One region of the Paraburkholderia sp. GAS199 genome, then DNA from elsewhere that is predicted to be linked to it. Evidence: riboswitches for the same ligand, from Rfam matches in the RefSeq annotation. Region 1 holds a riboswitch; the other holds the start of a gene.
What was found. A riboswitch is a leader RNA that binds a small molecule or an ion and turns the genes downstream of it on or off. The one in region 1 is predicted to bind manganese.

Region 1 (15,998 bases):
CGAGAGGCCGGCGGTCGCCGCCAGTTGCAACGCCGTTTCGCCGACGGTGCGTCCCAGCGGGCCGACCACCGAGATCGGCGTCCAGCCGAGCAGACGACGCGAGTTGGGTACGAGTCCCGCCGACGGCCGGAAGCCGACCACGCCGCATTTGGACGCGGGAATACGCAGCGAGCCGCCGGTGTCCGAGCCGGTGCAGACCGGCAGCATGTCGCAGGCGAGGGCGGCGGCCGAGCCGCCCGACGAACCGCCCGCGTTCAGTTCCGGATTGAACGGATTGCCGGTCGCGCCCCACACCGGGTTGCGCGTGTTGGCGCCCGCGCCGAGTTCGGGCACGTTCGTCTTGGCCACCAGAATCGCGCCCGCCGCCCGCAGCCGCTCGACCAGCAGCACGTCGCGCGAGGGCACGTTGCCGCGCGACGGTGGCGAGCCATAGGTGGTCAGCAGTCCTGCCGTGTCCTCGAGGTCTTTCACGCCGAGCGGCAAGCCGTGCAGCAGCCCGAGCGGTTCACCGTTCATCACGGCCTGCTCGGCGGCTCGGGCGGCGTCGCGTGCCGCGTCGAAACAGGTGGCCGTGATCGCGTTCACGGCCGGGTTGATGGCCTCGATCCGTGCGATGCAGGCGTCGAGCAACTCGACCGGCGAGATTTCTTTCGCACCGATCATGCGGCGCAGTTCGACAGCGGAGCGGCTGACCAGGTCGGCGTTTTCATTCATGAGGCGCAGTCCTTCTCAAAGATCCATTCAGAGCAGCTTCGGATTATCGGCAAACGGCTTTCAATCGAGCGCTTCGCCGGTGCGGTCGCGCAGCCAGATCACCGGCACGAGCGAGATCGCGCACGCGGCCGCCACATACCAGGCCGGCGCGAGCGGATTGCCGGTCCGCGCGACGATCCAGCTCGCGATGAAGGGCGAAAAGCCGCCGAAAAACGATGCGCTCACCACGTAAGTCAAGGCGATGCCGGTGGCGCGCACTTCCTTCGGAAACAGTTCCGGGATCATCACGAGCACCGGCACGATCTGTCCGGCGACGAAGACCGCGAGGAAGGCGGAGACGAGGCACAGCATCAACATGGAAGGATAGGCGCCCAGCAGCGCGAACGCCGGATAGACCGACAGCAGCAACACCACCCGCGACGTCACCAGCACATGCTTGCGGCTGACGCGATCGGCGAGCCGGCCGGCGAGCGGCGCCGCGACGAACAGCGTGAGCGAACTCACCACGCCCGACACCACCGCTGCCGTCGACGACAGATGCAAGGCGCGCACCGCATGACTCGGCAGAAAGAAGGCCGTGATGTACACCGACACCGAGCCGCCCAGTTCGGCGAACGTACCGAGGATCGTGAGCTTCAGATGCGTGGTGAGCGCCGCCTTGAGCGCGCCGTTTTTCGGCTTCGGCGCCGAGGTGGCGGCACGCTCGTGCGTGAGCGTTTCTTCCAGACGCCGGCGGATCAGCATGCCGACCGGCGCCGCCACGATGCCGAGCAGAAACGGCACGCGCCAGCCCCATTCGAGCACCGCCTGCTTCGGCAAGCTGACGTTCACGAGCGTCGCGACGAGAGCGCCGAGCGCCAGCCCGAGCGCGGTGGCCGCGAAATTCCAGCTGGCAAAGAAAGCGCGCGTGTTGTTGCTCGCGTATTCGACCAGCAGCGTGGTGCCCGGACCGAACTCGCCGCCCGCGGCAAAGCCTTGTATGAGCCGCGCGGCCAGCACGATGAAGGGCGCCGCCATGCCGGCCATGGCGTAGGTCGGCGCGCAGGCGATCAGCGCGCAACTCAGCGCCATCAGCATGATGGTGAGCACCATCGCTTTCTTGCGGCCCACGCGGTCCGCGTAGGCGCCGATCACGATGCCGCCGAGCGGCCGCACCACGAAACCGACGCCAAACACGCCGATGGACAGCAGGAACTGGTTGACCGGCGACGCGCCGGGGAAAAACAGCTGGCCGATCTGGATCGCGAAGAAGCTGTAGATCGTGAAATCGTAGTATTCGAGCGCCGTGCCGAGAGTGGTCGCGACGATCACCTGCCGTTTGGTCAAGCTGGGCTTATCTAGTGCGAGGGTTGACACGTGCGCTCCTCGGTTGGGGAATTGACGTGAGTTATCATATACGAGAAAAAATAAATTCTCGTATACGAAAAAACCCTTCTGAATTCGTGTCGTGGACAAACCCCCTATGCCCAACAAGGCAGCCTCCGATTCACCGTCAGCCCCGGCGGCGCAGATCGATCACAAGTCGGTCGGCGCGCGGCTGCGCCAGGCGCGCAAGGCGCGCGGTCTGACACTCGCGCAACTCTCCGAGCAGTCCGGCATCGCCGTTTCCACCATTTCGAAGAGCGAGCGCGGCGATATCGCGCTGACGTACGACAAATTCGCGGCGCTCGCGCATACGCTGAAACTCGACCTCGACGCGGTCTTCGGACGTCCCCGGCGCGGTTCGGTGACGCCGATGACGCCGTCGTTCACGGCGTCCGGCAAACAGATGATCTACGACACGCCGAACTACGAGTACGGCATGCTCGCGAACGATCTCACCGGCAAGCGCATGGTGCCGATGCGCGCGCATGTGCGTGCGCGCACACTCGCCGATTTTCCCGATTACATCCGCCACGCGGGCGAGGAGTTCGTGTTTCTGCTCGGCGGCACCCTGGAGTTGCGCTTCGAGAATGGCAAGGTGTTCACGCTCAATCCCGGCGACAGCCTGTATTTCGACAGTTCAGTCGGGCATGTCTATCTGAGCGTCGGCGAGGGGGAGGCCGAGGTGCTGGTGTGCTGCGTCGACACCGACGACGCGCGGCCGGCGGGCGCGATGTAAGCGCGCCATGCCGTGCGCCGCGACCTGTCAGCGAGAGGGCGGTTGAGTTTCCTTCAAGGCTTCGACCAGCTCCATCAACGCCACCGGCTTCACGAAATGCCGCTCGAAGCCGGCTCGCGCGGAACGTTTCAGGTCTTCGGCCTGGCCATAGCCGGTCAGCGCGAACAGGCGGAGTGCCGCGTGCTGCGGCTGCTCGCGCAGCGCCACGGCCAGTTCGTATCCGTCCATGCCGGGCAAGCCGATGTCGAGAACGGCGACGCCCGGGCTGAACTGCGCGGCCAGATCCAACGCCTGCACCGGATCGGATGCGGTGATCACGTCGAAGCCTACGTCGGTGAGAAAGGCTTCCATGGAGAACAGGCCGTCGAGGTTGTCGTCGACCAGCAGGATGCGCGTGTCCGGGCGGGCAGACAACGGCTCGGGAACGCGGATGCGTTGCGGCGCCGCGTTGGCGATCTGGCTGCCGGTTGCCAGCGGCAACGTCACCGTAAAGGTGGCGCCTTTGCCCGGACCTTCGCTGCTTGCGCGCACCGAGCCGCCATGCAGTTCGATCAGATTCTTGACCAGCGCGAGGCCGATGCCCAGGCCGCCTTCCGAGCGGTCGATGGTCGTGCGTCCCTGTTCGAAAATCCTGAACAGCTTCGGCATGAGTTCGGCGCTGATGCCCACGCCGTCGTCGCTGATCGAGACGGTCACATGACTGCCCGTGGTGCGTGCGCTGACGCGTATTTCGCCGCCGACGTCGGTGTATTTGGCGGCGTTGTTGAAGAGATTGCTGAAGGCCTGGGTGAGGCGCGTCAGGTCGCCGTAGATCTGCGCGCCGTCATCGGACAGCATCACCGACAAGCGCTGCCGGCGCTGCTCCACGAGCGGGCTCGCGGCTTCCACGGCGCGCGTGATGACCGAAGCGATACGCAGACCTTCGCGCTGCAGTTCGATCTTGCCGCGCGTGATGCGGCTGACGTCGAGCAGATCTTCGACGAGGCGCGACAGATGCGCGACCTGCCGCTCGAGAATCTCGTGGTATTTGTCGGCGGCGTTGCCGTTCTCGCGACGGATCAGTGCGAGCGCGGTCGAGATCGGGGCAAGCGGATTGCGCAGTTCGTGACCGAGCATCGCGAGGAACTCGTCTTTCGAACGGTTGGCTTCTTCGCGCTCGTGCGCGGCGCGCGCGGCCAGAATGCCGGTTGCCGCCTGCGAGGTGGCCGCACGCAAAAAAGCGATCTGGTTGACGGTGGGGAAGGCGGCGTTGACGGGATCGTTGAGCGCGCCGAACCAGATGCTGCCTTGTCCGGAGCTGAAACCCATGCTGAGCCGGATCACTCTGACCTGACCGATCGGCGTGTCGCACAGATTCACTTTCGTGCCGATAGGCAGCCGGCGCCATGCGGCGATGGCGTCCTGCCAGTGCTCTCTTTCGTCCGTGCTCACCGTCGCGCCGCGCACTTGCAGTTGCACGAGCGGCGTGGTTTCCGGCAGCAGCGGGACGTCCACGTAGCAGATATCGAGCGGCACGATCCGCTCGATGGCCTGCGTCATCAGCGCGACAATGGCGTTGCCGTCGCGGCCGGGCCACAGCGCCGGCAGCGCGAGCAGGCCCATGAGGTCTCTCAGAGCGCTCTCCGGGCTCTCGTTGTGGTAACGGTCGATGCTCATCAGGTGCGTTTGTTCATGACGCCGGAATCGCTGGCTCGCTGCGTCAGGCGCCGGCCTGGTTCTGGGCTTGCGTCTGGGCTTGCGTCTGAGTCTGCGTCTGGGTCTGTGACTCGGTTTGCGTGCGGCGGGCCTTGAGTTCCTTGAGCATTTCAGACGGCGGAATGAAGAACGGGTTTTCCTGCACGATTCCGTTGATCAGCGTGAGCGGGTGCGTGCGCAACACGTCCATCAGCATCGCGCCGGACAGTTTCGCCATGTCGTAGACGCACACGGCGGGCTGCCGGTTGCGTTCGATGATCTCGTTGACTTCGGCCTCGTACTCGATCAGATCCGGCGCGCTGGCGAGATCGCCGAACGCCCAGTCCATATTGCCCATGATGCGCAGCCGCGAAAACCCTGCGTCGCGTCCGGAACCGGTGAGGTGATCGACCATGCGCAGCATCTGCTGTTTGTCGAAACGGCCTTCTTCGTCGAGATAGGCTTCTGGCCAAGTCACGACTTCGAGCTGACCGCACGCTTCGCAATGCGCGACGTCGATGCCCGCCGCGGCGAGCCTCGCGCGGTGATCTTCCGCGAGATTGGGCGCGACGATATGGAAGTTCTTCTCGCCGGATTCCACGGCCTGCCGGTAATACGGAATCAGGGCTTCGTATTCCTGGTCGCGGCTGTCGAAGAACGCGCAGACGTGGTACGCGTCCATCAAAGTGCCGGCGATAGCGATGCGATCGTCCATTGAATGCCCCTGGGTGACGGCGGGTCGTGCGGTCTGATGACGGGAAGTGGCAGCCCGAAGGGCGCCACCCGTCCCGAATCGGGCAACGCATGCCTATGGTATGGCATTGCCCGCTGAAATATGCTTTTTTCTGCTTGCCGTGCGGATCAGAACATCGGGTACTGCTGCGGATACAGCGCGGTTCGCAGCGCCAGGCCACCGAGCACGACGAAGATGACGGCCGCCAGAATGTGCACGGCCTTGGTCGGCAGACGGTCGGCGAATTTGTGACCCAGGTAGATCACCGGCACGTTCGCCAGCATCATGCCGAGCGTCGTGCCGGCCACCACGCCGAAAAACTCGTGAAAGCGCGCGGCGAGCGCGATCGTCACGACCTGGGTCTTGTCGCCCATCTCGGCGAGAAAGAACGTCAGGGCCGTGGTGCCGAAAACGCCCATCGGATGTTTGGTGGACACGGCATCGGCGCCGTCGAGCTTATCGGGGATCAGAATCCAGACGGCCATCACCGCGAACGAGGCAACCACCGCCCAGTTCAGAATGGCCGGGCTGAGAATGCTGGCGAGCCACGCGCCGAGCGCGCCGGACGCGGCATGATTGATCAGCGTCGCGACAAACACACCGAGAATGATGGGGATGGGTTTGCGATATCTCGCGGCCAGCACGAGGGATAGAAGCTGGGTCTTGTCGCCGATCTCAGCGAGGCCGACCACGCTGGTCGATACGAGGAATGATTGCATGTATTGTGGGCCGGGCCGCTCTATAAGAACGCAATGACACGCACTCCGGCGACCCGGTCAGGTCGGAATGCGAGTCATCGGTCTTGCCAGGCAAAGTGCTGTGCACGCCATGGCGGTCTGGCGACCTCCAAGTATGTTGACGTGCACCCTCGAACATTGCAGTCGAGGCGGCTACTCCCCAATGAGAGCCGCGATTCTACCGCGCCGTCAGCGAGCGGCGCAACTTACGCCATTAATCGGTTCGCGGCGCGTGGGGTGGGGCGCGCGCACTTCAATGAGAGCGCCGCGCAGCCGGATTCACAACACCTGCAGATGCTCGGCGAGAATCACGCAGCCGATGCCGATCAGCACGACGCCGCCCGCCAGTTCCGCGCGTCGTCCCACCACGTTGCCGATGACGCGGCCGAGCAGCACGCCGATGGTCACCATGGTCGCGGTGGCGAGGCCGATGGCCGCGGCGGTGGAGTAGATGTTGACGTTGACGAAGGCGAGGCCGGCGCCGACCGCCATCGCGTCGATGCTGGTCGCAAAACCGGTGAGCGCAAGCAGCCAGAACGAATGGGCGGTTGGTTTCGTCTCGTGAGTTTCGCTGGCGGAAAAGCTGTTGAAGATCATGCGCGCACCGAGCACGCCGAGCAGCGTGAACGCAATCCAGTGATCCCAGGCCGATACGTATTGTGCCGCGGCGCGGCCGAGAAACCAGCCGATCAGCGGCGTCAGCGCTTCGATGACACCGAAGATGAGGCCGGTGCGTAGCGCTTCGCGCCAATGCGGACGATGCAGGGTCGCGCCTTTGCCAATCGCAGCCGCGAAGGCGTCGGTGGACATGGCAAAAGCGAGGAAAAGCGTTGCAACAGGGTTCATGAGAGAGGTGGCTCGTGGTCGGGCGGAAACCGCGACACACCGCCGCGCCCGACCGGTCGCGTGGTGTGTCGATGGTCTTGCCAACTAAAGGGCTGCCTGCACCACGGTCTGGCGACCGAGAATGTTGACGCAGGCGCTTCTGGGTAGAAGCCGGCTACTCCCCAAAGACAGCACGAGCTTATCACGTCAGAAAGCTTTTTGTAATTAAACTGGCCTTACGGGTCGGCAATACGAGTCGGCCAAACGCGTGGCGCAGCGTTCAGGCCGCGCGTTGCGACATCCAGCGCCGGTAACGGCGCGTGCGGCATGCGTCGGTGGCCTGTTGCAGAAGCAGGGCGCGCAGCGGGGACACCGCCGGGTCGGTCGTTTTGCCGAGACTCAGTTTGCGCAACTGGAACTTGACGGTCGCCATGTTCGCGAGCGACGCCAGCGTCTTGTTCCTCCAGACGATCGGCGGCAGTTCGGGCGCGCTGTCCTTGCCGCTTTTCCAGTCCCGCGGCAGATCGGGATGGATCGCGAGGGCCGTGCCCACGCCGACCATCTCCACGCCGCTCTCCACCACCTGCTGCGCGACCTGCCGCCGCCGGATGCCGCCCGTCACCATGACCGGCATCCTGGCGACCTTGCGGATGTCGCGCGCGAATTCCAGGAAGTAGGCCTCGCGCGCCAGAGTGCGGCCGTCGCGTGCTTCGCCCTGCATGGCCGGCGCTTCGTAGCTGCCGCCGGATAGTTCGACCAGGTCCACCTGCAACGCGCCGAGCCACTCGACCACCTGGCGCGCGTCGTCGGCCGTGAAGCCGCCGCGCTGGAAATCCGCCGAATTCAGCTTCACGGCAACGGCAAACGCCGGCGACACGGCGTCGCGAACCGCTTCGACGATGGCCAGCAGCAAACGCGCGCGGTTCGCCAGCGAGCCGCCCCACCGGTCGGTCCGGCGGTTGGTGAGCGGCGACAGGAACTGGCTCAGCAGATAGCCATGCGCCGCGTGGATTTCGACGCCGGTAAAGCCCGCCTGTTCCGCCAGTTGCGCCGTGCGGGCGAATCGCGCGATCACGTCGTCGATGACTTCCTGCGTCATGGCGAGCGGCGTATTGAAGCGTTTGGACAGCTTGCCCAGTTCGAGCGGAATAGCGGACGGCGCCCATGTCGGCTGACCGAGGCTGGCCTGCATCTGACGGCCCGGATGGTTGATTTGCAGCCAGAACTGCGCGCCGCCGGCGCGGCCGGTCTGCGCCCAGCGGGAGAATTTCGCCAACTGGCCGGCGTTCTCCAGCACGACGCCGCCGGGCCCCGTCATGGCGCGGCTGTCGACCATCACGTTGCCCGAAATCAGCAGGCCGGCGCCGCCGTTCGCCCACGCCGCGTAGAGGCGCATGAGTTTTTCGGAGGGCGCGTGATCGGCGTCCGCCATGTTTTCTTCCATGGCCGCCTTGGCAATCCGGTTCGGGATGACCGAACCGTTGGGGAGAGTGAGTGTGTCGAACACGTTCATGGGACCACCTCGATTGATCGTGCTGCACACTCTAAGGTTGAAGTGAAGTTTAATGTCAAGCGCTTTCGGTACGTGGACCCCGAGCGCCCGCTTGACCGCTTTTCGACTCGCGGATTAAAGTCGGCTTCGAGGTTTGCGCCATCCGGCACGAACGGCGCAACGCAGTCTTCACGGAGTATCGAGCCAATGAAAATCGGGGAACTCGCGGAACGCACCGGGCTTGCGCCGTCGCGCATCCGCTTCTATGAGCGCATCGGTCTGTTGAAGACCGTTCAACGCGAGTCGAACGGCTATCGCACTTATCCCGCCGAAGCCGCGCTGGTTCTCGATCTCATCACGAGCGCGCAGAAGGCCGGCTTCAGTCTCGACGAGATCGCCATGCTGCTGCCGCCCGATTCGGCGCAGTGGCAGCACGCCACCTTGCTCGACACGCTGCGTCTGAAGGTGCAGGACATCGAAGCGCTGGAGGCTCGCCTCGCGCAGAGCAAAACACATCTCGTGTGGCTGATCGAGGAGATCGAAGCCAGGCCCGCGGAGATGGATTGCGCCGCCAACGCGAAGCGCGTGTTGTCGCGCATACAACGCGGCGAAGTCGGCCGTCCGGTTCTCGCGAGCAAGGACGTCAAGGTGCTCGGCAAAACAAGCCGCCGCGCGGTCCGGTCCCGCTAGACTGCAATCGGCCGGCGTCGCGAATGAAGCTTCGCGCCACATGACAATTCGGTAATCTGCCGGTCGGACTCGCGTAAGCCCGTACCCGCTAAGCTCGAATTCATCCTCTATTCCAACTTCCAGGCTCGGGCGGCTGAAGGCCGGTGTGATGCCGCTTGATGCCGCACCATGGCCGCACCAAGCCGCGATGCCCGCGCATGGCGTCCACGCGATGGCCGACCCGGTGCGCGCCGGAGAACACGATGAATCAGCTGGCATCAATACGGATCTTCGCCAAAGTCGCGGAGTGCTTGAGTTTTGCCGAGGCGGCCAAGCAACTGAACATGTCCAACTCGGTCGTGACACGCAGTCTCGCGACGCTCGAAGAACATCTCGGCGTGCGGCTCGTCAATCGCACGACGCGGCATGTGTCGCTCACCGCCATCGGACAGATGTACTGGGAACGCAGCATCGAATTGCTGAGCCAGCTCGACGCCATGGACGAATGCATCGCGTGCGCCGTGGGACAACCCACGGGCTCGCTGCGAATCGCCGCGTCGTCGCTTTACGCGACCACCGACCTGCCGGATGTCCTGGCGACGTATCGTGCGCTGGAACCGCGCATCCGTTTCGAGCTGACGGTGTTCGACACCATGAGCGACGTGGCCGTCAGCGAGTTCGACGTCTGCTTCAGCGCGGAGCGGCGCTTGCGCGATTCGTCGCTGGTTTGCCGGCCGCTCGCGCAGATACGCGATGTCATCGTCGCCAGTCCTGACTATCTCGCGCGTTGTCCGGTGCCGTGCACGCCGGGCGAACTCGCCTTGCACGACGTGCTCGTCGCGTCGGATGCGCCGAGCCGTTACTGGGAGTTTCGCGACACGCACGGCACGCAGCGTGTCGTCGTGCAGCCGATCATGAACATACAGAGTCCGCAGGTGGTCAAGCGGGCCGTGCAGGCGGGACTCGGCATCGCGCGCCTGTCGCGTTCGTTCGTGCGCGACGAACTGGCCAACGGCAGCCTGCAGGCATTGCTCGACGACGCGCCCCTGTGCGACGACGAACGCACGGTCTGGCTGCTGTATTCGAGCCAGCCGCGCATGGCGGTCGCGTTGCGCGGCTTCATCGATTTCGTGGTGGAGCACTATCGTCGGATTCCACTGGAAAACAAGCCTGAAAACGATGCGCGCGTCGGCAAGGCGCCACACCTGGAGAGCAATACTGAATTGCTGGCGGGACGGATTTTGTAGGTCCTACAGTGCGAGCACCCGAGACCGGAGCCTATCTGCTGACGTGGCATGGCGCGCCATGCAGGCAGCTTCCGGCGCGGCGTTCTCACACTCAAGGATCTGCATTCATGAAAAAAATTCTGCTGGCCTCGGTCGTCAATGCGGCGCTCGGCTTTACGCTCACTCCAATCGCCGCGATGGCACAAAGCAGTATCACCTTGTATGGTTTGATCGACGAAGGCCTGAACTACACCAGCAATACCGGCGGCCATTCGAACGTCCAGATGGAAAGCGGATTCGCGCAGGGCAGCCGCTGGGGCCTGAAGGGATCGGAAGACCTGGGCGGCGGCACCAAGGCGATTTTTCAGCTGGAAAACGGCTTCGACGTCAACACCGGCAAGCTCGGCCAGGGCGGCCGCATGTTTGGACGGCAGGCCTATGTCGGCCTGAGTTCGGCGCAGTTCGGCACGTTGACGATGGGGCGGCAATACGATTCGGTGGTGGACTATCTCGCACCGCTCACGGCCAACGGCAACTGGGCCGGCTACATGCTCTCGCATCCCTACGATAACGACAACACGGACAACTCGTTCCGCCTGAACAACAGCGTGAAGTACACGAGCAACACCTACGGCGGCGTGACCTTCGGCGGCTTGTACGGCTTCAGCAACCAGGCGGGCGGCTTCGCGAACAACCGCTCGTACAGCTTCGGCGCGCAATACGTGGGCGCTGCCGTCAGCGTGGCGGCCGCCTATATGCAGATCAACAATCCGGGCGGCACCGCCGGCGGCTCGCTCTCGACCGACGACACCGACTTCTTCGCCTCGCGTCAGCAGGTTTGGGGCGCGGGGATCAACTACACGATCGGCCCGACGGTACTCGGCTTCGTGTACAGCCACACCACGCTGAACAATGCGACCGGTTCGGTCTACGTGGGCAACTTCGCGAACACCGCGAACAGCCTCAAGTTCGACAACTTCGAGGTCAACGCGAAATACCAGTTCATGAAGGCGGCCTATGTGGGCGCCATGTACAACTACACGCTGGCCCATTTCGACAGCAACGCGGGGAATTCCAAGCCCAAGTACCACCAGTTCGGCCTGATGGTGGACTACACGCTGTCGCCGCGCACCGACGCCTACGTGCAGGGCATGTACCAGCATGCTTCGAGCGGCGGCCTGGTCGCGATGCCGCTCAATACCGCATACATCACGGGCGCCGACGCACCGTCGTCGGGTCCGAACCAGTTCCTCGCCCGCGTCGGTATCCGCCACACGTTCTAAGCACCCGGGCGGACGGCCGCTCGAATCCGGCGCCGCCTTGCCGCGCATCGGCGTTTCAGTTTGCCGCCGATGCCGGATGGTCGGCGGCCGGGTTCTTCGTGTTCGCCAGCGGCGCGGCGTCGGAGCCATGCTGGATCGCATAAATTTCCCGGTTATGGGCGATGGCCTGCTGTGACGGCGGGTAATCGCCCTTCGGCACCGGCACGAAGCCCTCGGCCTGGGCCTGCACGAGTTGCGCCCGCACTTCGGCGCGGGTCAATTCATGCGAAGCCGACTGCGCAAAAGCAGGAGCGCCGAACGACAGGCTCAGCATGGCGGCGGTCAATACAGTGAAGCAGTTCATGATGTCTCTCCGGTAATGGATCGGGTGGCGGACAAGGAGCTTCGAGCCACGCCTGCCATTTTCGTCAGCGGGCTTGTCGCCTCACTGACCTTGCGATTACCGTTCTGTTATCTCCGCGAATCTCCGCAATCTTTTTGCGCGTCCCTCAGGCTGCCTGGCAGCAGGACTTAAGGAACGCCTAAGGAAGCGTTAAGCTTGCGCAGCGGACAATACGCGTATCGCACGATGCGGGCATAACGGACAGGGGAGACGCCATGCGGCTATTGCTGGTCGAAGACGACGAGATGATTGCGGAGACCGTGCTGGGCGCGATGCGCCGCTCGGGCTATGCGATCGACTGGGCGGCGGACGGCCGCGCGGCCGAGTTGTCGCTGGGCAATGGTGTCTACGACCTCGTGCTGCTCGATCTCGGCTTGCCGAAGAAAGACGGCATCGACGTGCTCAACGCCTATCGCAAGGTCGGCGGTGCGGCGCCGGTCATCATCCTGACCGCGCGTGACGCCGTCGACGAGCGCATCCGCGGGCTCGACGCGGGCGCGGACGACTACCTCATCAAGCCTTTCGACCTCGACGAACTGGCCGCACGCGTGCGTGCGCTGTTGCGCCGGCGCACGGGTCAGAAGCAGCCGGTCTACGCGCATGGTCAACTGACACTCGATCCCGCCGCGCACGAAGTCACCAAGGACGGCGTGCCCCTGCCGCTGGTGCCGCGCGAATTCGCGTTGCTGCAGGCGCTGATCGAAGAACCCACGCGCGTATTCACCAAGGCCGAACTCGAAGAAAAGCTCTATGGCTGGGGCGAGGAAGTCGGCAGCAACACCATCGAAGTGCATGTGCACAGTCTGCGCCGCAAGATCGGCGCGGAAGAAGTCGTCACCGTGCGCGGCGTCGGCTACCGTCTGAAGAGGTGCTGATGACGTCGATTCGCCGCTGGCTGCTGGGCTGGCTGATTTTCGGTCTGGCAGCGGCGTCGCTGGTCGCGGCTTACGGCATTTTCCACACGGCGCGCGAAGAGGCGAGCGAGCTGTTCGACTACGAACTGCGCACCGTGGCGCGCTCGCTGCCGTCGAATCTCGCGAGCACCGGCGACCGCGAATACAGCCGTCCCGATCTCGGCGATCTCGCCGACGACCGCATCGTCATCGAAATCTGGGACCGTTCGGGCGCGCTCGTCTATCACTCGTCGCAGGCGCCGGTGCTGTCGCGTTTGCCCGAGGGCTTCAACACGGTGGAGCGCGCCGAATATCACTGGCGCACGTTCGGGCTCGCGCGGCCCGATCATTACATCCAGGTCGCCCAACCGGTGTCGGTGCGCGAAGAACTCGCATTGCGGCTCGCGCTGCGCACCTTGTGGCCGCTCGCGCTGATGGTGCCGATGACGATCGTGCTGGTGCTGCTGGTCGTGACACGCGCCATCGCGCCGATCGGCGGTCTGTCTCGCGCATTGTCCACGCGCTCGATCGATTCTCTCGAACCATTGCGGCTGGATGCCAACGTGCCGGTCGAAATCAGGCCGCTGGTGGAGGCGCTCAACGATCTGTTGCAGCGTCTGGGCGAAGCGTCGCAGGCACAGCGCACGTTTATCGCCGACGCCGCGCACGAACTGCGCTCGCCGCTCGCCGCGCTGAAGCTGCAAATCCAGGCGGCGTCGCGCGACGGCTCGCTCAAGGGCGAAGGACAGACCCTGGAGCGCGTCGAAGGGCGCGTGAACCGGATCATCCATCTGGTGCAGCAGTTGCTGACGCTGGCGAGAGAAGACGCGCATCCGGTGACCTCAATGGTGCCGATGAGCTTGCGCCGCACGGCGGAGCAGGTGGTCGGCGATCTTTCGCTGCTGGCGGAGACGCGCCAGATCGACCTCGGTCTCGAGTGCGAAGAATCGCGCAGCGCGTCCGACGCCTACACCGTGCTGGCCGAAACGCACGGCATGAGCGTGCTGCTGGGCAACCTCGTCAACAACGCGATTCGCCATACGCCGGCCGGCGGCCGCGTCGATGTGATTTTGCGGCGCACGGGCGATCAGGTCGGTTTCGACGTGGTCGACAACGGGCCGGGTATTCCGGAGGCGGAGATCGAACGCGTGTTCGACCGCTTCTATCGCGGCGAAGAGGCGCAAGGCGAGGGCAGCGGACTCGGACTCGCCATCGTGTCGCGAATCGCCGAGCGTCATCGGATCGGTCTTGCGTTGCGCAACAACGTGGGCGCGCCTGGTCTGCGCGTGTCGATCACCGGCCTTGCCGCTTACGAGGCGGTGGTGAAATCGTGAAAGACCTGTCACGCCCAATCTTCACGTCGACCCGTGACGTCGACCAGTCACGCCAGGCCGCCGGGCTTGCCGGTATGATCTGGCAGTGAACGCTACGCGGAGCCTGAAATGCGAATCCTGGTGATCGAGGACGAGCTGAAAACAGCCGCCTACCTGAGCAAGGGCCTGGAAGAATCCGGTTACGCGGTCGACGTCGCCAACGACGGCCCGCAAGGCCTCATTCTTGCGCAGGAAGAAGAGTACGACGTCATCGTGCTCGACGTGATGCTGCCCGGCATGGACGGCTGGACCATCGTCAAGACGCTGCGCACGACGCGCACCACGCCCGTGCTGTTTCTCACGGCGCGCGACGACATCGACGACCGCGTGCGCGGCCTCGAACTCGGCGCCGACGATTACCTCGTCAAGCCGTTCGCCTTCGTCGAATTGCTGGCGCGCGTGCGCACGCTGGCGCGTCGCGGGCCGCCGCGCGAAAGCGAACTGATCAAGGTCGGCGATCTGGAAATGGACGTGAATCGCCGGCGCGTCAAACGCGGCGGCACGCGCATCGACCTCACGCCGCGCGAGTTCTCTCTCCTGCAACTATTGGCGCGCCGTCAGGGCGAGGTGCTGAGCCGCACGCAGATCGCCTCGTACGTGTGGGACATGAACTTCGATAGCGACACCAACGTAGTCGAAGTGGCGATCCGCCGTCTGCGCACCAAGATCGACGACAACTTCCCGGTCAAACTGATTCATACCGTACGCGGTGTCGGCTACGTGCTCGAAGTGAAGGACGCCGGCTGATGCGCGGCCGCTCGCTCGCCGCGACACTCGCTCTTGCATTCGGCGTCACCACGCTCGCGGTGTTCGCCCTCGTCGGCAGTTATCTTTACCTCGCGCTGGACCGGCAGATCAAGACGCAGGACAACCTCGACATCGTGCTGGCCGCGCGTCACGCCCGCCGCCTCGCCGAGGAACTCGACACGGCCAAAGGCATTCGCGAACACAGCGACCGGCTCGTGAGCACGGTCCTCGGCAACGAAGCGATGTCGCTGGCGATGTTCGGCCCGGATGGGCAGCGGGTGATCGAGCACAACATCGCCGCGACCTTCGCCGTGCCGCTCGGTTCGAAAGACGCGGCGAGCGGCACCGCCAGCCGCGCCGACGCCGACATCGCGAGCCGCTTCGCCAGCGAAGCGGAAAACCGCGCCGCAAGCGACACCGAGGTGCCCGGCGCGGCGAGCGGCGCGCTATCCATCGCCGATCTGCCGCCGCTCAAACGCATTCCCTCGATGGCGCGCATCACCGAAACCGATATCGGCGACTGGACCGGCCGCGACGGCGCGCCGATTCGCGGCATCCTGACCGACGTGCGTCTGCGCGACGGCGAAGTGGCGAGCGTGCTGGTGGCGCGCAATATGAGCGACCGCTGGCTGCTGCTCGACCGCTATCGCGACGAACTGCATCTGGCCGGCGTGGTCGGCGTAGTGCTCGCCATCCTGCTGAGTTATCTGCTCATCCGTGCAGCGCTGCGTCCGCTGCGCGACATCGCGGCCAGCGCGAGCCGGGTGACGGTCAACCGTCTCGACACGCGTATCGAGACGGCGCGCGTGCCGAGCGAACTGACGGCGCTGGTGAGCGCGCTGAATGCGATGCTCGCGCGTGTGGACCTGGGATTCCAGCGCCTGTCGCGTTTTACCGCCGACCTCGCGCACGACATGCGCACGCCGCTGAGCAACATGCGCGGCGCGGCCGAAGTGGCGCTCGCACGGCCGCGCTCCACCGAAGAATACGAGGCGCTGCTGGCCTCGAACGTGGAAGAATGCGACCGCCTGACGCGCATGATCGAAAGCGTGCTGTTCATTGCTCGCGCGGAACATCCGCAATTCGTCAAACACATGCACGAATTCGACGTGGCGCTCGAACTGACGCATATCGCGGAGTACTTCGAAG
Region 2 (15,998 bases), on a different contig from region 1:
GGATGCTTGGACACCTTGGTGGCCAGCACGATCTTGTCGCGCTTGCCGCTCTGACGAAACCACTTGCCGATGATGGTTTCCGACTCGCCGCCCTGGTTGCCCGGCACCCAGGCCGAATAAACGTCGGCGGTATCGATGAAGTCGAGACCGGCGTCGACGAACGCGTCGAGAATCGAAAACGAGGTCGCTTCATCGGCGGTCCAGCCGAATACATTGCCACCGAACATAAGCGGCGAAACCTCTAATTCCGAACGTCCAATTCTGCGTTTTTGCATAATTTCACCAGGGTTTGTCACAGGAGAAAAAAGAGAATACGCCGACTTTTCATTACTCGCAGTGCATCGGGCAAACGACGCTGGAAGCGGCTCAGCGGCGCGCGGCACCCTTTCCTGCCTGGAAAACAATTGGGTCTCCATTGCACAAAGTTCCTCAAGTTTTTTTTAGTCGGGCCGTCAACCTTCACTGAGGCGGCCAGCAATGAACGAGTGCTTCCGCCGATGCCAACGTGGCGTATTGGGCTCAAGGCTTATTTAGGAGATTTTCCATGCTCGGAATCAATAGCAACATCAACTCGCTGGTTGCACAGCAAAACCTTAATGGCTCGCAAAGCGCCCTCTCGCAAGCCATCACGCGCCTGTCGTCGGGCAAGCGCATCAACAGCGCAGCAGACGACGCAGCAGGTCTGGCGATCTCGACGCGTATGCAAACGCAGATCAACGGCCTGAACCAGGGCGTTTCGAACGCGAACGACGGCGTGTCGATGATTCAAACCGCATCGAGCGCACTGTCCTCGCTGACCGCAAGCCTGCAACGTATCAGCCAACTGGCATCGCAAGCAGCTAACGGCACGATGTCGTCGAGCGACCAGGCAGCTCTGCAGAAGGAAGTGTCGGCGCAGATCGCTGAAGTGAACCGTATCGCTTCGCAAACGACGTACAACGGCACGAACATTCTGGACGGCTCGGCAGGCAGCGTGACGTTCCAGGTCGGCGCGAACGTCGGTCAGACGATCAGCCTGGACCTGAGCCAATCGATGTCGGCAGCGAAGATCGGTGGCGGCCTGGTGCAAACGGGTCAGACGGTCGGCACGATCGCTGTCAGCCTCGATTCGACCGGCACGTACACCAGCACGGGCGCATCGATCACGTCGGTCAACGTGTTGTCGGACGGCAAGGGCGGTTACACGTTCACCGACCAGAACAACCAGGCGATTTCGTCGGGCGCAGTTTCCAACATCTTCTCGGCAGGTACCGCAGCAGGTACGGGCACGGCAGTGACCAACCTGACGTTGAAGGCCTCGCTGGCAACTTCGATGGGTGCAACGGCTTCGGGCGTGGCAACGGCAGCAATCGCTCAGATCAACTCGATCAACAACCCGCCGACGGTTTCGGGCCTCGACATCAGCACGGTGACCGGCGCCAACCAGGCACTCGTCTCGATCTCGAACGCACTGCAAACGGTCAACACGCTGCAAGCTGCACTCGGCGCGGCACAAAACCGTTTCACGGCAATCTCGACGTCGCAACAAGCTGAATCGACCGACCTGTCGTCGGCACAGTCGCAAATCACGGACGCCAACTTCGCACAAGAAACGGCGAACCTGAGCAAGGCGCAAGTGCTGCAACAAGCTGGTATCTCGGTGTTGGCGCAAGCTAACTCGAACCCGCAGCAAGTTCTGAAGCTCCTGCAGTAAGAGCTGACGCAGTAACGGCAAGGCGCCGCGCGCAAGCGTAGCGCCTTGCCGGTTTGAAACGACGGGAGGCATGCCTCCCGCTGTGCATTTCCGTACCGTAGTGATGTAGCATCGCGCACCACCTAATACAGATACCCAGACGCCCGGAGCCTCTGCATGTCCTCGATCTCAACCACGTCTTCTACAGCTAGCGCCAATTCCGCGCTGGCGTCGGCAGCACAGTCGATCATCAGCGGCTCGACCGGCAACTCGTCGATGGACGTGTCGACGCTCGTTACGGCACTCGTGAACGCGAAGACCGCAGGACAGAGCGCGGCTCTCACGGCGCAGCAAACCAAGGACACGACTACGTTGTCGGCCTACGGTGCATTGAGCTCCGCGCTGAGCGCGTTGCAGTCGGGCATCGCGGGTCTCGCCAACGGCAGCACGTTGTCCACCTTCGCGGCAACCGCGACCGGCAAGGGACTGACGGCAACGGCCGGCGCCGGCGCATCGGCAGGCAGCTACGCCGTTACCGTCACGCAAATCGCCAGTTCTCAGGCCCTGTCGTCCGCAGCCTTCGGCGCGAGTACCAAGCTCGGCACGGGCACGCTGACGATCGGCGTGGGCAGCAAGTCCATGGACATCAGTCTGGACGACACCAACAATACGCTGGCCGGCATCGCCTCGGCGATCAACGCCAGCAGCAACAACCCCGGCGTCACGGCGACGGTCGTCACCGGCACGGACGGCGCCCACCTGGTGCTGCGTTCGTCGACCACGGGCGCGGCCAACACGATCAACGTGTCGACCAGCAACGTCACGACCGACAACGGCTTGTCGAGCCTCGGCGTGACGTCGACGCCCAGCACGACGGGCGGCACGTCCACCATCGTTTCGTCGGATACCAATAACGCGTGGACGCAAAGCGCGTACGCTCAGGACGCGGCGTTCTCAGTTGGCGGCATCGCGGCGACCAGCTCCAGCAACGCCATCACGACCGCGATTTCCGGCGTGACGATGAACCTGACGTCGGACTCCGTCGGCACCACGCAACAGCTGAATATCGCGGCGGACACCACGGCGGAAACCACCGCGATCAACAACTTCGTGAGCCTGTACAACACCGTCGTGACGACGATGTCCTCGCTCAGCTCGTTTTCCGCCGGCGCGAGTTCGCAAGGCCCGCTGATCGGCGATTCGACCCTGCAGACCATCAAGAACGATCTCGCGACGATCATCGGCGGTGTGGTTGGATCGGGCAGCAACGCCACCACGCTGGCGTCGATCGGTATCAACCTGAAAGACGATCCGGCCGACGGAACGCTGGTCGTGAGCGACGCTACCAAGCTGAGCACGGCCCTCACCACTAGCCCGGCGACCGTCGCCTCGTTGTTCAACTCGACCAACGGGATCGGCGAACAGCTGAACAGCGCCATCACGAACTTTACGCGGACTGGCGGCATCATCGACACGCGCAACACCGCGTTGAACGCCGATCTGAAGAGCATCACCGCGCAACAGAGCACGCTGGCGGACTACACGACGCAACTGACGAACCAGTATCAGGCGCAATTCACCGCACTGAACACGTTGATGGCGACGATGAACAACAACTCGCAGTACCTTACGGCCCTGTTCGGCGGCACCAACAGCGCAGGCGCGCTGGCCACCAACAAGAGCTAATCGTTAGGAGCCGCTGAAAATGAACCAGACGGAATTGGTCGAGCGCGTACTTGCTATCACCCGTGAAATCGAACAGGCGGCCGGCCTTGCCGACTGGCCGGAAGCGGCTCGTCTCACCGAAGCCCGCTCGCCGTTGCTGATGTCGCTCAGCGCCGATCAGGAACCCGCTGCGCTGGACATGATCCGCCGTATTCAGGCGATCGACGCCGCCTTGCTGGCCGACGCGGAAGTCACCCAGACCGAGTTGCAAGTGGAGTTCGAAGCAGCGATCGGACGTACCAAAGCTGCCGGCGAATATCAGAGAATCGCCCGGATGTAAGTGCTTGAATCGCAAGCGGTCACTCGCTCAAATGATCAAGGTGACCGTTTCACCCAACAATAAGAACTACGCGCCGAAGTGAGGCGCGCTCGTTCCCTCGGCCCGCCTCGTGCGGGCTTTTTTCTTGCCGGCGCGCTCCCGCCGGCCTGCCCATACGCCAAACAGGCGGCCTTTTTACCGTCATCTCCGCGCATCGGAAACGCCGGCCTCGTCGCACAATTTCTTTCATAGATCATTCCGCGCTGAGACCATGACTCTTCTGTACGAGCAGCCGTCGGCTGAAACCCAAACGCCCGAACAACAACTCGAGCAAGACATTGCGCTCGTCTTGCAAACGGCGCTCGACCACCACCACAAAAGCGAATTCGACGACGCCGAAGCCCTGTATCGCATCATTCTCGATACGAATCCGAATCACGGCGACGTGCTGTACAACCTCGCCGTACTGCTTACCCAGACAGCCAGAGCAGCAGACGCCGTGCCGCTGTTCCAGCATGGCCTGGGTGTCCAGCCGCTCAACGGCCAGTATTGGGTCGGCTATATCAACGCCCTGAGCGAAGCAGGCCAGTCCGCGGCCGCGTGGATCGCGCTGGAGATGGCGCAGAAACTCGGCGTCAAAGGCCCGGCTATCGACGGATTGATCGTGAAGCTGGCGAATCCGGGCAAAATTGTTCAAACCGTTCCCGTACCGCACGAGACGACTGAAGCGCAAACCGGCGCTGGCACCAACGCCGAAGTCGAGGCGCCGAAGGCGACCGCCGCGAAGACCAATATCGCCTCCGGCAGGCGCGTCAGCCAGCAGGAAACGAATCGCTTCACGGCGATTTACAACCGCGGCCAGTATTCTGAAGCCGTCAAACTGGCGCGGTCACTCACCAGTCGCTTCCCTGCGGATGGCAACGCGTGGCGCTGGCTCGGCATCACGATGCATCGGCTGGGCCGCTATGACGAAGCACTCGAACCGTTGCGCAAAGCGGCCGAACTGCTACCGGAAGAACTCGAAAGCCGCGCGGTTCTTGCAGACACGCTTCGCCTGAAGGGACTGTATAAAGAGGCCGAACAGGTCGGCCGGGCGTCGCTGGCGATCAATCCGAATCATGCCGAAGCGCTGCGTATCCTCGGCATGGCACTGGTCCACCAAGGTCAGGTTGCAGAAGGCCTGGCAGCAGCACGGCGCGCGGTCGAACTGGCGCCGGAAAATTCCAGCGCACACAGCACGCTCGGCGTGTTGCTGCTGGATCTTGGCCTCGTGGCCGAGGCGGAGCAGAGCTTCCGTATCGCGGTCGAAAAAAATCCGAAAGACGCGATTGCCGCCGACAACTTCCTGTTCGCGCTGACCCACAATCCCGCGATCGATCAGAACGTGCTCTTCGCCGAACACGCAAAATTCGCCGAGCACCATGAAGCCCCCGTGCGCTCACAGTGGCCTGCTCACGTAAACAAGCGCGTGCCGAACCGCAAACTGAAGATCGGACTCGTTTCCGGCGACCTGTTCCGGCATGCCGTTGCTTCCTACCTTTTGCCGGTAATGGAGCAACTGGCGAGTGATCCCAGTGTGTCTCTTCACGTTTACAGCAATCACGTCGTGGAAGACGACTACACCGAACTTCTACGCGGGTTTGCTGTTGAATGGCACCAGATTACTGGCATGGCGGATGCACAGTTGGCAAACAAGATCCGCGAAGAGCGAATCGATGTCCTGTTCGACCTCTCTGGTCACACTGGGCGCAACCGGCTTCTGACGTTCGCGAGGAAACCTGCGCCGATTCAGGTGAGTTGGCTCGGATATCCCGCGACCACCGGCCTGAGCGCGATGGATTACTACATCACCGACCGGTTCGGCGTGCCGTTCGGCGATTCGGAGCGGATGTTCTCCGAAACGATGGTTCACCTGCCGGCGAACGCGTCGTTCCTGCCCGAGCAAAGCGCTCCGCCTGTCAACATCCTGCCTGCGATGCACAACGGTTACGTGACCTTCGGCAGTTTCAACCGCATGAATAAACTGCGCGCCGACGTCATCGCGCTGTGGGCCGAATTGTTACGTGCCCAGCCGTCATCGCGGATGTTGCTCGGCGCTATCGGCAACGAAGACGATGAGCAGTTACTGATTGAATGGTTTGCTGATGCAGGCATTGATCGCGAACGCCTCATGTTCCGGCGTCGTTCGAGGGTGCCCGTCTATCTTCAGCAACATTTTCACGTCGATATCTGTCTCGACACGTTCCCCTACACGGGTTCGACCACGGTTCTCAATTCTCTGTGGATGGGTGTTCCCACGCTAACGATTGCCGGCGATACGCTTCCGAGTCGCGCTGGCGCTACCTGGATGTCGCACGTCGGGTTGCAGCAATTTGTTGCAGCAGACAAAGCAGACTTCGTCGCAAAAGGCGTGGCGTTGTCTTCCAACATCGAAGCGCTCGCAGAACTCAGAAACGGGTTGCGTCAACGCTGCATGGCATCGGCCGCATTCCGCCCCGACATGGTTGCAGCAGGTTTGTCTCGTGCGTTGCGAATCATGTGGCAGCGCTGGTGCGACGGCCAGCCCGCCGCGGCATTCGAGGTATCGACCGAAGACGCCATGGCCTCGGTTAGCGAAGCAGGCACGCAAACGGAAACAGGGGATCGCAAATGAACGCAGCCGTACCGCTTCGGGCTCTCGAGCCTCAAACCGACGAGCGTATCTACGTTACGCAGCCTCACCTTGCCCCGCTCGAAGAATTTATCCCTTATCTCCAGCAGATCTGGGATAGCAAGGTGCTGACCAATGGCGGCCCGTTTCATCAACAATTCGAAGCAGCGCTTTGCAAGTATCTCGGCGTGCGCCATCTCGCACTGTTCACGAACGGCACTCTTGCACTGCTTACGGCGCTACAGGCGCTGCGCGTGACCGGCGAAGTCATCACGACACCCTATTCGTTTGTCGCGACCGCGCACTCGCTGGTGTGGAACGGCATCAAACCGGTGTTCGCCGACGTCGATCCGCACACGCTGAATCTCGATCCCGCGCGAATCGAAGCGGCGATTACGCCGCAAACCACCGCGATCATGCCTGTGCACTGCTACGGCAAGCCTTGCGACGTCGAGGCTATTCAGAAGATTGCCGACAACTACAACCTGAAGGTGATTTATGACGCGGCACATGCGTTTGGTGTGCAGACCGATACCGGTAGCGTGCTCGAACACGGCGATCTGGCTGTCCTGAGCTTTCACGCGACCAAGGTTTTCAATACCTTCGAAGGTGGCGCGATCATTTGTCAGGACGCCAAGACCAAGCAACGTATCGACCACCTGAAGAACTTCGGCTTCGTGGACGAAGTGACGGTCGTGGCCGCCGGCATCAACGGCAAAATGAGCGAGATCAATGCAGCGTTCGGCCTGCTGCAACTTCAGCATATCGACGAAGCGCTCGCGCGTCGCGCACAGATCGACGCGACCTATCGCACCCGGTTGAGCGAAATTCCAGGCATTCGCTGCCTGCCGAAAACCGGCGAAAAAGTGGCGAACCACTCCTATTTCCCGATTCTCGTCACACCGGAATTCCCCATCAGCCGCGACGCGCTCTATCAGAAATTCCGCGATCACGACATCTACGCGCGCCGCTATTTTTATCCGCTTATTTCGGACTTTCCGATCTATCGCGGGCTCCCTTCGGCAAGCCGTGAAAACCTGCCGGTCGCATATGCCGCCGCGCAGCAGGTGTTGTGTCTGCCGATTTTCCCTGCGCTAACCGACAACATGATCGACCGCATCGTTGGACTGATCGCAGATTGCTGAACGCCATGAAGCTCGCCATCATGCAGCCGTATCTGTTTCCGTATATCGGCTATTTTCAGCTGGCGGCGGCGGCCGACAAGTTCGTCTTCTATGACGACGTGAATTTCATCAAGAACGGCTGGATCAATCGCAACCGTGTGCTGCTCAACGGCGAAGCCCGATACATTACTATCCCGCTGGCCGGGGCAAGTCCGTCGCTGAAGATCAACGAAGTTTTAATCGAGCCGCGCGACCGCTGGTTGCGCAAGTTGCTCGAATCTATCCGTCACGCGTACAGAAAAGCCCCGCACTATGCGCGCATCAGCGAACTGATCGGGGAAATTCTGTCCGCGCCGGTCGAACATATCGCCATGCTTGCGTCGCACACGGTCGTTGAAGTCTGCAACTACCTCGAACTGGAAACAGAATTCGTTGCGTCCTCCGCACAATACGGAAATGAGCAACTGAGAGGCGCGAGCCGCGTGATCGACATCTGCGCCATGGAAAAAGCCGATCTTTATCTGAACCTGCCAGGTGGCCGCGCGCTGTACGACGCCGACACCTTCGCTGCACGCGGTATCGAGTTAGCGTTCATCGAACCCAATCTCCGTGCTTATGAGCAATCTGGTGCAGCATTTCAACCGGCACTCTCGATCCTCGATGTGCTGATGTTCAATACCAGAGATCGGGTGCGTGACATGCTCGCCGTTGAAGTGATCGCATGAACCTGCCCGTTTCCCGTGCAATCGGCGGATATTTCGAGCTTGAAATGCCGCGCAACCGCGGCCTTCTGCACGAAGGCGCGTTGCATTTCCAGTCGTCGCGCGCCGCTTTTCTCGCCTTGCTGCGCACACTCCGTCCCACCGCCGTCTGGATGCCTTGGTACATTTGTGACGCCATGATCGAGCCGCTGCGAATGGCCGGAATATCGGTCAGGCGCTACGAGCTCGATGCGCAATTTCGACCACGCTCCACTGCGCTTGCGCACGGCGAGTGGCTGCTTTACGTGAATTACTTCGGCCTTTGTGATGATCAGGTCGACGAGATACTCGGAAGATATCCGGCCGATTGCGTGGTGATCGACAACGCTCAGGCTATGTTCGCAAAACCTCGCCATTGCCTCGCGACGCTCTATTCGCCGCGGAAATTCGTTGGCGTGCCGGATGGCGGGCATCTCGTCACGCAACAGCGGGTCGAGCCGCCTGTCGATGTCGACCCGAACTCGTTGCGGCGATGCACTCATCTGCTGGAGCGTCTCGCACACGATGCTGAAGCCGGCTACGGTGCCTACGCAAAAGCCGAAGATAGCCTGAAGGAACAGGAGCCGCTGCGGATGTCGGCACTGACTCACCGCATGCTAGCAAGTATCGATTACGACTACGTGCGCGAACGGCGAGTCGCAAATTTCACCTATTTGCACGAGCGCTTGCGGCAACACAACCAACTGCCGTTACGCTATCGGCGCGACGCAGTACCGCTTTGCTACCCGTTTCTGGGCGCCACTGCCGGTTTGCGCGAATTGCTGCGTTCGATGCGTATCTATACGCCGTCGTACTGGCCCGACATCGAAACGACACCCGGCGCGCCGGCCTTCGAACGTCAATTGCCCAACGCGATGCTCTTCCTACCTTGCGACCAACGACTGACGCCAGAAGATCTTGCTCCGATCGCACAGCACCTAATCGACCGACTGACGTGACTACCAACGAGATATTCCTGCGAGAAATCGAACGCGACGATCTTGCTGTCATCAACTCGTGGCGTGCCGATCAGGCTCTGGTCGGACTGCTTGGCGGTAACTTCCGGCACGTCGGACCGGAGATCGACGACAGATGGTTCGACAACTATCTTGGCGCCCGCTCGAATAATGTGCGGCTTGCCATATGCCTTGCGCCTGCACGTGAAGCGATTGGCGTGACCTATCTGCTGAACATCGATTGGACGAACCGATGTGCAGAATTCTCGATCCAGATAGGCGTTGAGTCGGCACGTGGCCAAGGCATCGGCGAGATCGCAACGCGCTCGATCCTGGCCCATGCATTCGACGATCTCAATCTGCACCGAATCTCGCTAACTGTGCTCGCGTCTAACGCACGCGCGATCAAGTTATACGAGAAGGTCGGCTTTCGCGCGGAAGGGCTGATGCGGCAAGCAGTCTTCAAAGGCGGCCGCTATCAGGACGTCATCTCGATGGCCGTGCTCGCGGCCGAACGCTCGTAACGTTCCCATTTCAGCTTTCTGTTTTTCAAAATGAATACGATCGACACTCAACATGGTGCTGCGCTTGCGACAGCAGGCTGGACCGTAGTGCCTAATCTGATCCATTCGGAACTGATTTCATCGCTAGTGGAAGCGTTGCCCGCGTCACTCGCCCGACGCGACGAAATCCGGCAACGCAATGGTGTCTCGGAGAACAGCGCCGGCACACTTCATCATCTGTTGATGGACGATGCCTGCTATGTCGAACTACTGGCCGAACTCTCGACCCTCGAGCCGCTTTTCAAAGCGTATTTCAACGGCAACTTCATTCTCAATTCGTATGGTGGTGTCATAAACGAGCGTGACACGCGCTCCTACGTTCAGAATGTACACCGTGATATTCGTTTCGGCTCCGACACGCGGCGCTTCATGCTGAACGCACTCGTGATGCTCGATGATTTCACGCTGGAAAACGGCGCGACTCATGTCCTCGGTCATTCGCAAAACACAGAACAACCACCCTGCGACGAAGCGTTCTATGCCGAGGCCTCACGTGCAACTGGCAAGCGCGGAACGGTTCTGCTGTTCGATTCACGCATGTGGCACGCAACCGGACGCAACACCACCGACGCCCCACGACGTGCCCTGACGTTGACATTCACGAGTCCATTTTTTAAGCCGCAACTCGACTACGCTCGCCTGTTCGGTTACAGCAATTTCAACCGTAGCAGCGCGTGGATGAAGCAGGTTTTGGGTTTCAACGCTCGGGTGCCCGAATCGCTCGACGAATTCTACGTGCCGGTCGAGCAGCGTTTTTACCAACGCGGGCAGGATTGATTTTGCGATTCCAGATCGGCGCAATCTGTAGGCCCGCGTTGCTTCCAAGACAAGAGGCACGGTATTCGATGGTCGTTACTGAAACGTCGCACTCACCGACAACAGCACCGCATTCCCCTTCGGCCGTTTGCTCACGTTGAACTCATTGACCCAACGCAGCGACGCCGACAACGGCGTGTTCTGCACCTTGCCCGACCAGGTGACCACCGGACCAAGACCCACCGAGTGCCCCTGGTCGCCGCCCGTGATGTCGGCCAGGCCGCCGGAATCGCCGCCGAGTTGCTGGATGTAGCCGCCCACCACGCCCACGCCCCAGCCCGACGCGAAACGCTTGAGCGCGAGCAAGTCGAGCACGCTCAACGGCGCGTTGTGATAGTGGGTGTCGTTATTCGGCGTGTAGAAGTTGATGCCGTAGTTCAACGACAGCTCGATCGACTCCTTCGGGAACAGCTTCGTATAGGCGACAGTCGGCGTGAAGGTCCACGTGTTCTGCCCGGCATTGGCCAGCCGGGTCGTGCTGTAAGCGCCCGTCGGTGCGTAAATCTGCACGCTGAACGACACATGGTCGGTCTTCGTCAGGTGGTAGCCCGCCACGACCGGCGCGAAGAAGACGTCGGCAAACTGCGTGTTGGAATCGTTCGGCAGGATGCCGTGGAAGGACGAGATGTCGGTGTATTGAAACGGCACGCCGAACACCGACGCGAAGTTCCAGCCGCCCACGGTGATGCCCCAGGTTTTGATCGCGCTGACGATGGTGTAGATCGCCGTCACATTGATGCCCGCCGTCACCGTTCCGGCAATCGGAATGGATTTGCTCGCGCCCAGCGAACCTTCGTAGTAAATGGTGCTGGCCGATACGACCCAGTCGCTGGTGGGCGGCACGACGCCGGCATAAGGCGTGACCTGCATACCGGTGATCGGCCGGCCGATTCCGCCTTCGGTTGCGAGCGCCGGCTGCGACAAAGCGAGGCCGACGGTGGTGAGAAGTGCTGCGGATCCAGGCAAACGCAGAACGGCCATTTTTTCGCCTCGTCTATCAAACTTTCATTTGTACGCGAGTGCAGTTCGTTGCCATTCGACGATTATGAAAAGGCAGAGGGCATTGTGATTTTTTTGCCCGACACCGCGTGATTTTTCAGACCGACATTAGCCGATTCATAATCGCGACAACTCAAACTTTATTTCTTTCGTGAAGCGAAAATAAGCGAGCGGGCACAGCGCAACCCGGGTTGCCGCAAAGAAAAGAAGCGTTGTCTGGATGGCGTGACGGAAGACATGGCGGGCATGGACGCTCCTTCAGCAACACACGGACGCCGCATTGACTATGCGGGAGGCGCAACGGGAACAGCGAGAAACGTCGTTCAGAAATACTAGCAAACGTCCCGTAAAAGAACAGAGATAAATTTTGTAACCGGACCAGAACCAGCGCATTTCCGCCAGCGCCCGAATTCATCGGCCATTCAAGCGGCATTTTCTGCGTTCGGTTGCGGGTGCACTCACTCCGGGTTTAAAAGCTTGCGGTAATCGTCGCGTTTTCATCGTCATTCGGCTGCGTAAAACAGTCGGCGAGGATCGGCGAATCTTCCCGCCGATCCCATTCTTCAGCGAGTCAGCGTGATTGCCAGATAGACGGCATACAACACGCCGCTCACCAGCAACGCCCACACCGGCACGCCGCGTTCGCGCACGTTGAGCCGCAACCATGCAGCGGCGGCGAGCGTGATCACGATGCCGGTCACCACTTCGATGCGCGGTGTCCACGGCGTCAGCAAGATGCCGATTGCCGGCAGCAGCGTCCCCTGAAACACCATCGCGCCGGTGATGTTGCCGAATGCGAGCGTATCCTTGCCGCGACGAATCCACAGGATGCTGTTGACCTTCTCCGGCAACTCTGTCGCGATCGGAATAATGAGCAGCGACAGCAGCAACGGCGACACGCCGAGCGCCTGTGACACGCCGCGCACGCCATGGATGAAACCTTCCGCGCCCCACACCAGCAGTGCGACGGCGAGCGCCAGTTGCACGGCAATGGTCGCGAGATTCGTCGGAATGCCGATCCGCGAGAGCAGCATTTTGCCTGGCGCTTCCGTACCGTGACCAGCGTCCACCAGCTGATCCGACGCACGGAACGTCATCACCACGTAGGTGACATAGACGCCGACCAGCGCTACGCTAAAAAGCGCCCGCACCAGCATCTGCTCGTGCGGAACGTACATCGCCACCGCCGCCAGCACGAAGGCGCACAGAAAGTAATTCAGGTCGCGCGTGAAACCCGTGCGCTCCGGCGTCACCCAACCCGTGACGCCGCGCGAGCCGAGAATCGCGAGTGTCATCAGGAATGTCGACAGGGTGGACAGCATCAGCGGTGCGCCCAGAATGGCGCCGACGCCGATCTCCTGATTGACCGCGCTGTCGGTCGTGCCGCCGGCGATAGCCAGCAGCGGCACGAGCGTCTCCGGCAAAGCCGTGCCCACCGCCGCGAATAGCGAACCCGTCACGCCCTCGGAAATTTTCAGACGCTCGCCGAGATGCTCCAGCGCATTGGTGAACAACTCCGCCGCCACCAGAATGATCACCAGCATGATGGCGAGTTCGAACAGAAGACCGGTCATGCGCGGCTCCCCGCAAACGAAAGCGCAATGGTGAACTGGGACGTGACGGCGAACGGACGTGCAAACGGCATGCCGCGCAACGGGCGGTGCATCGTGCAAACAAACGGGAAAACAGACAGGGCACGACGATGATTCACAGGGCAACTCCGTGGTCGGACGATAGTGACGAACCCATGACGCACCGCCACCCGTCCGACCAGAACGAAGCAGTACGCCAATGGTCTCGCCAAACCAACCCGGTCGAACGCGCCATGACCCGCAGGCCAAGTATGTTGACGCGTTCTCCTTCAAGGAATGAAGGAAGGCTACTCCCCAATGACCGGGCGATTCTAACGGCGCATCGTGCTTTCAACAAGCTTCGACATATGACAGGCGGCCAGCGCGCCACTGGTAAGATCGACAACCGTATTCGACAGCAGTGAGTCCTCACATGAGTTACCAGAACCGCCAGTGGTTTTACGTCAAGCGCCCCGAAGGCCGCGTCGGCGACGAACATTATGAATTGCGCGAAAGCGAGATCGACACGCAGCTCGCCGCAAACGAAGTGCTGATCCGCGCGCGCATTGTCAGCGTCGATCCGTATATCCGCATTCAGCAGCACGAGCGCAATACCTACGACGTGCCGCATCCGCTCGGCATCGTGCAACGCGCCGGCGTGGTGGGCGAAGTGGTGGCCTCGGCGAGTCCGCTATTCAAAGCGGGCGACTGGGTATCCGCCTACAGCGGCTGGCAGTTGTACGCCAAATGTCACCATAGCGAACTGACGCGGCTCGACCCGGACGCCGCACCGGTCTCCACCGCGCTCGGCGTGCTCGGCATGCCCGGCCGCACCGCATGGTTCGGCCTGATGGAAGCCGGCAAGCCGCGCCCCGGCGACACCCTCGTCGTGAGCGGCGCGGCGGGCGCGGTCGGCTCGCTGGTGGCGCAGTTCGGCAAGCGCGCGGGATGCCGGGTCGTCGGCATCGCGGGCGGTCCGGACAAATGCGCATTCCTGACCGACACGCTCAAACTGGATGGCGCGGTCGATTACCGCGCGCATCCGACGCTCGAAGGTTTGCAGGCGGCCGTGCAAGCGGCGACCGGCGGCGTCGATGTCTATTTCGACAACGTGGGCGGCATGGTCACCGACGCGGTCATTCCGCTCATCAAACGCCGCGCGCGCATCGTGATCTGCGGCGCGATCGCGCAGTACGACGGCGGCCTCGACACACCGGACCTCGCGCCGCGCTTCCTGCAACACATGCTGTTTCAGCGCGCCACGATTCAGGGCATCCTCGCGCGCGACTTCGTCTACCGCATGGACGAGATGCTGAAAACGGTCGCGCCGTGGGTCAAGAACGGTGAAATCGTTTACCAGGAAACTTATATGGACAGTTTCGACGTGCTGCCGCAAGCGCTGAACAGCCTGTTCGAAGGAAAGAATCTCGGCAAGCTGCTGGTGCGCGTTTGATGCGTAGTTGACTGCGTGAGTCGGCGCGGGCGGCAGTCGGTGGAACGACGGCTGCTGTTCGCGGCGATGCGTGAGCGGCGCGCGGGCTTGCGGTCTCGAGTAAGACTGGAATGGGAAAGACGGGGGAAAACCGCGTTGAGACTTGACCAGAATTGGTGCGCCCGGCTGGGATCGAACCAGCAACCCCTGCCTTCGGAGGGCAGTACTCTATCCATTGAGCTACGGGCGCTTCAACACGAAAGCGCGGCAACCTGAACGGAAGCGACGCCAAAGCGAGACCGAAAGGATACCCGGTTTCGGCTGAACCGTCCACCGGACGGCCTGCGACGCGGTTTCCGGCGCTTTGAGGCCACTCGCCGACGCGCCTCGCGATGCGGGTAAACGCCTGCTGAACACCGCGCCGCGGTCCTCGCCGTCGTCGAAATCTTGCGTCTATAATCGTCCGTGGCTGATTAAAGAACAAGAAGTTGCCGTCACGCTGTACCGCTCACATACCCACGGAGACGAGACAAGCATGAGCGAAGCACCACACGGAGCCCCGATCAAGACCCCCGCACAGCTCATCGCCGCGATCATCGCCGGGTTTGCTGTACCGATCGTCATCATCGTTCTACTGGCTGTCTACGTCGACAACTCGACGCGCACAGGCGCCGGCACCGACTCTCTCTCCGACGCCGAAGTCACCGCTCGCATCAAGCCGTTCGCTCAGGTCGACATTCGCGACGCCAATGCGCCGCGCGTCTACAAGAGCGGCGAAGAAGTCTACAAGGCAGTCTGCTCGGCGTGTCACGCGTCGGGTGCGGCGGGCGCGCCGAAGTTCACCAATACCGCCGACTGGGCGCCGCGCATCTCGCAAGGCTTCGATACGCTCTGGCACACGGCACTCGCCGGCAAGGGCGCGATGCCGCCGCGCGGCGGCACCAGCCCGGACGACTACAGCGACTTCGAAATCGCCCGCGCGGTGGTCTACATGGCGAACAATTCCGGCGCGAGCTTCCCTGAACCGGCGCAACCCGTCGCGGGTGCGGCCGCAGCGTCGGGTGCCGCGGCGGCATCGGGTGCGGCTGCCGCCGGCGCATCGGACGCAGGCGCGGCGCAGGCCGCCGCCGCGATGGCCGCCATGGCGAGCGTGCCGCAAGCCGCGGCGCCGGCCGCCGGCGGCACGCAGAGCGCGGACGCATCGCAGGCGGGCAAGGCGCTGTATCAGCAGGTCTGTCAGGCGTGTCACGCGGCCGGCGTGCTGAACGCACCGAAGTTCGGCGACAAGGACGCGTGGGCACCGCGTCTGAAAGACCCGATGGACACGGTCTACAACTATGCACTGCACGGCAAGGGCGCGATGCCGGCCAAAGGCGGCTCCAACGCCTCCGATGCGGACGTGAAAGCCGCCGTCGATTACATGGTGAGCGCCGTCAAATAAGCCGCGTCCACTGCTGCATTCCGCATAAAAAATCCCTGCTCCGTGGCAAC

Region 2: another riboswitch for manganese. It lies ahead of P3T18_RS10935 (sodium:calcium antiporter); the one in region 1 lies ahead of mntP (manganese efflux pump MntP).

The regions. Positions count from the first base shown of each region.
Region 1 is NZ_JBNDMM010000006.1:367,034-383,031, forward strand. It holds gene P3T18_RS23630 (amidase) at 1-714, opposite strand, end outside; gene P3T18_RS23635 (MFS transporter) at 775-2,070, opposite strand; gene P3T18_RS23640 (helix-turn-helix domain-containing protein) at 2,177-2,815, shown strand; gene P3T18_RS23645 (hybrid sensor histidine kinase/response regulator) at 2,843-4,471, opposite strand; gene P3T18_RS23650 (MEDS domain-containing protein) at 4,515-5,204, opposite strand; gene P3T18_RS23655 (TMEM165/GDT1 family protein) at 5,351-5,941, opposite strand; yybP-ykoY riboswitch at 5,951-6,133, opposite strand; gene mntP (manganese efflux pump MntP) at 6,239-6,805, opposite strand; yybP-ykoY riboswitch at 6,816-6,980, opposite strand; gene P3T18_RS23665 (NADH:flavin oxidoreductase/NADH oxidase family protein) at 7,065-8,297, opposite strand; gene P3T18_RS23670 (MerR family transcriptional regulator) at 8,484-8,966, shown strand; gene P3T18_RS23675 (LysR family transcriptional regulator) at 9,209-10,192, shown strand; gene P3T18_RS23680 (porin) at 10,300-11,454, shown strand; gene P3T18_RS23685 (DUF4148 domain-containing protein) at 11,510-11,797, opposite strand; gene P3T18_RS23690 (response regulator) at 12,052-12,711, shown strand; gene P3T18_RS23695 (ATP-binding protein) at 12,711-14,063, shown strand; gene P3T18_RS23700 (heavy metal response regulator transcription factor) at 14,172-14,849, shown strand; gene P3T18_RS23705 (heavy metal sensor histidine kinase) at 14,849-15,998, shown strand, end outside.
Region 2 is NZ_JBNDMM010000002.1:1,091,512-1,107,509, reverse strand. It holds gene P3T18_RS10990 (aldo/keto reductase) at 1-275, opposite strand, end outside; gene P3T18_RS10985 (flagellin) at 545-1,693, shown strand; gene fliD (flagellar filament capping protein FliD) at 1,850-3,358, shown strand; gene P3T18_RS10975 (flagellar protein FliT) at 3,378-3,677, shown strand; gene P3T18_RS10970 (tetratricopeptide repeat protein) at 3,928-6,309, shown strand; gene vioA (dTDP-4-amino-4,6-dideoxy-D-glucose aminotransferase VioA) at 6,306-7,451, shown strand; gene P3T18_RS10960 (WbqC family protein) at 7,457-8,155, shown strand; gene P3T18_RS10955 (hypothetical protein) at 8,152-9,129, shown strand; gene P3T18_RS10950 (GNAT family N-acetyltransferase) at 9,126-9,650, shown strand; gene P3T18_RS10945 (phytanoyl-CoA dioxygenase family protein) at 9,681-10,466, shown strand; gene P3T18_RS10940 (SphA family protein) at 10,542-11,486, opposite strand; gene P3T18_RS10935 (sodium:calcium antiporter) at 12,068-13,078, opposite strand; yybP-ykoY riboswitch at 13,233-13,404, opposite strand; gene P3T18_RS10930 (NADP-dependent oxidoreductase) at 13,509-14,528, shown strand; tRNA gene P3T18_RS10925 (tRNA-Arg) at 14,682-14,757, opposite strand; gene P3T18_RS10920 (c-type cytochrome) at 15,043-15,948, shown strand.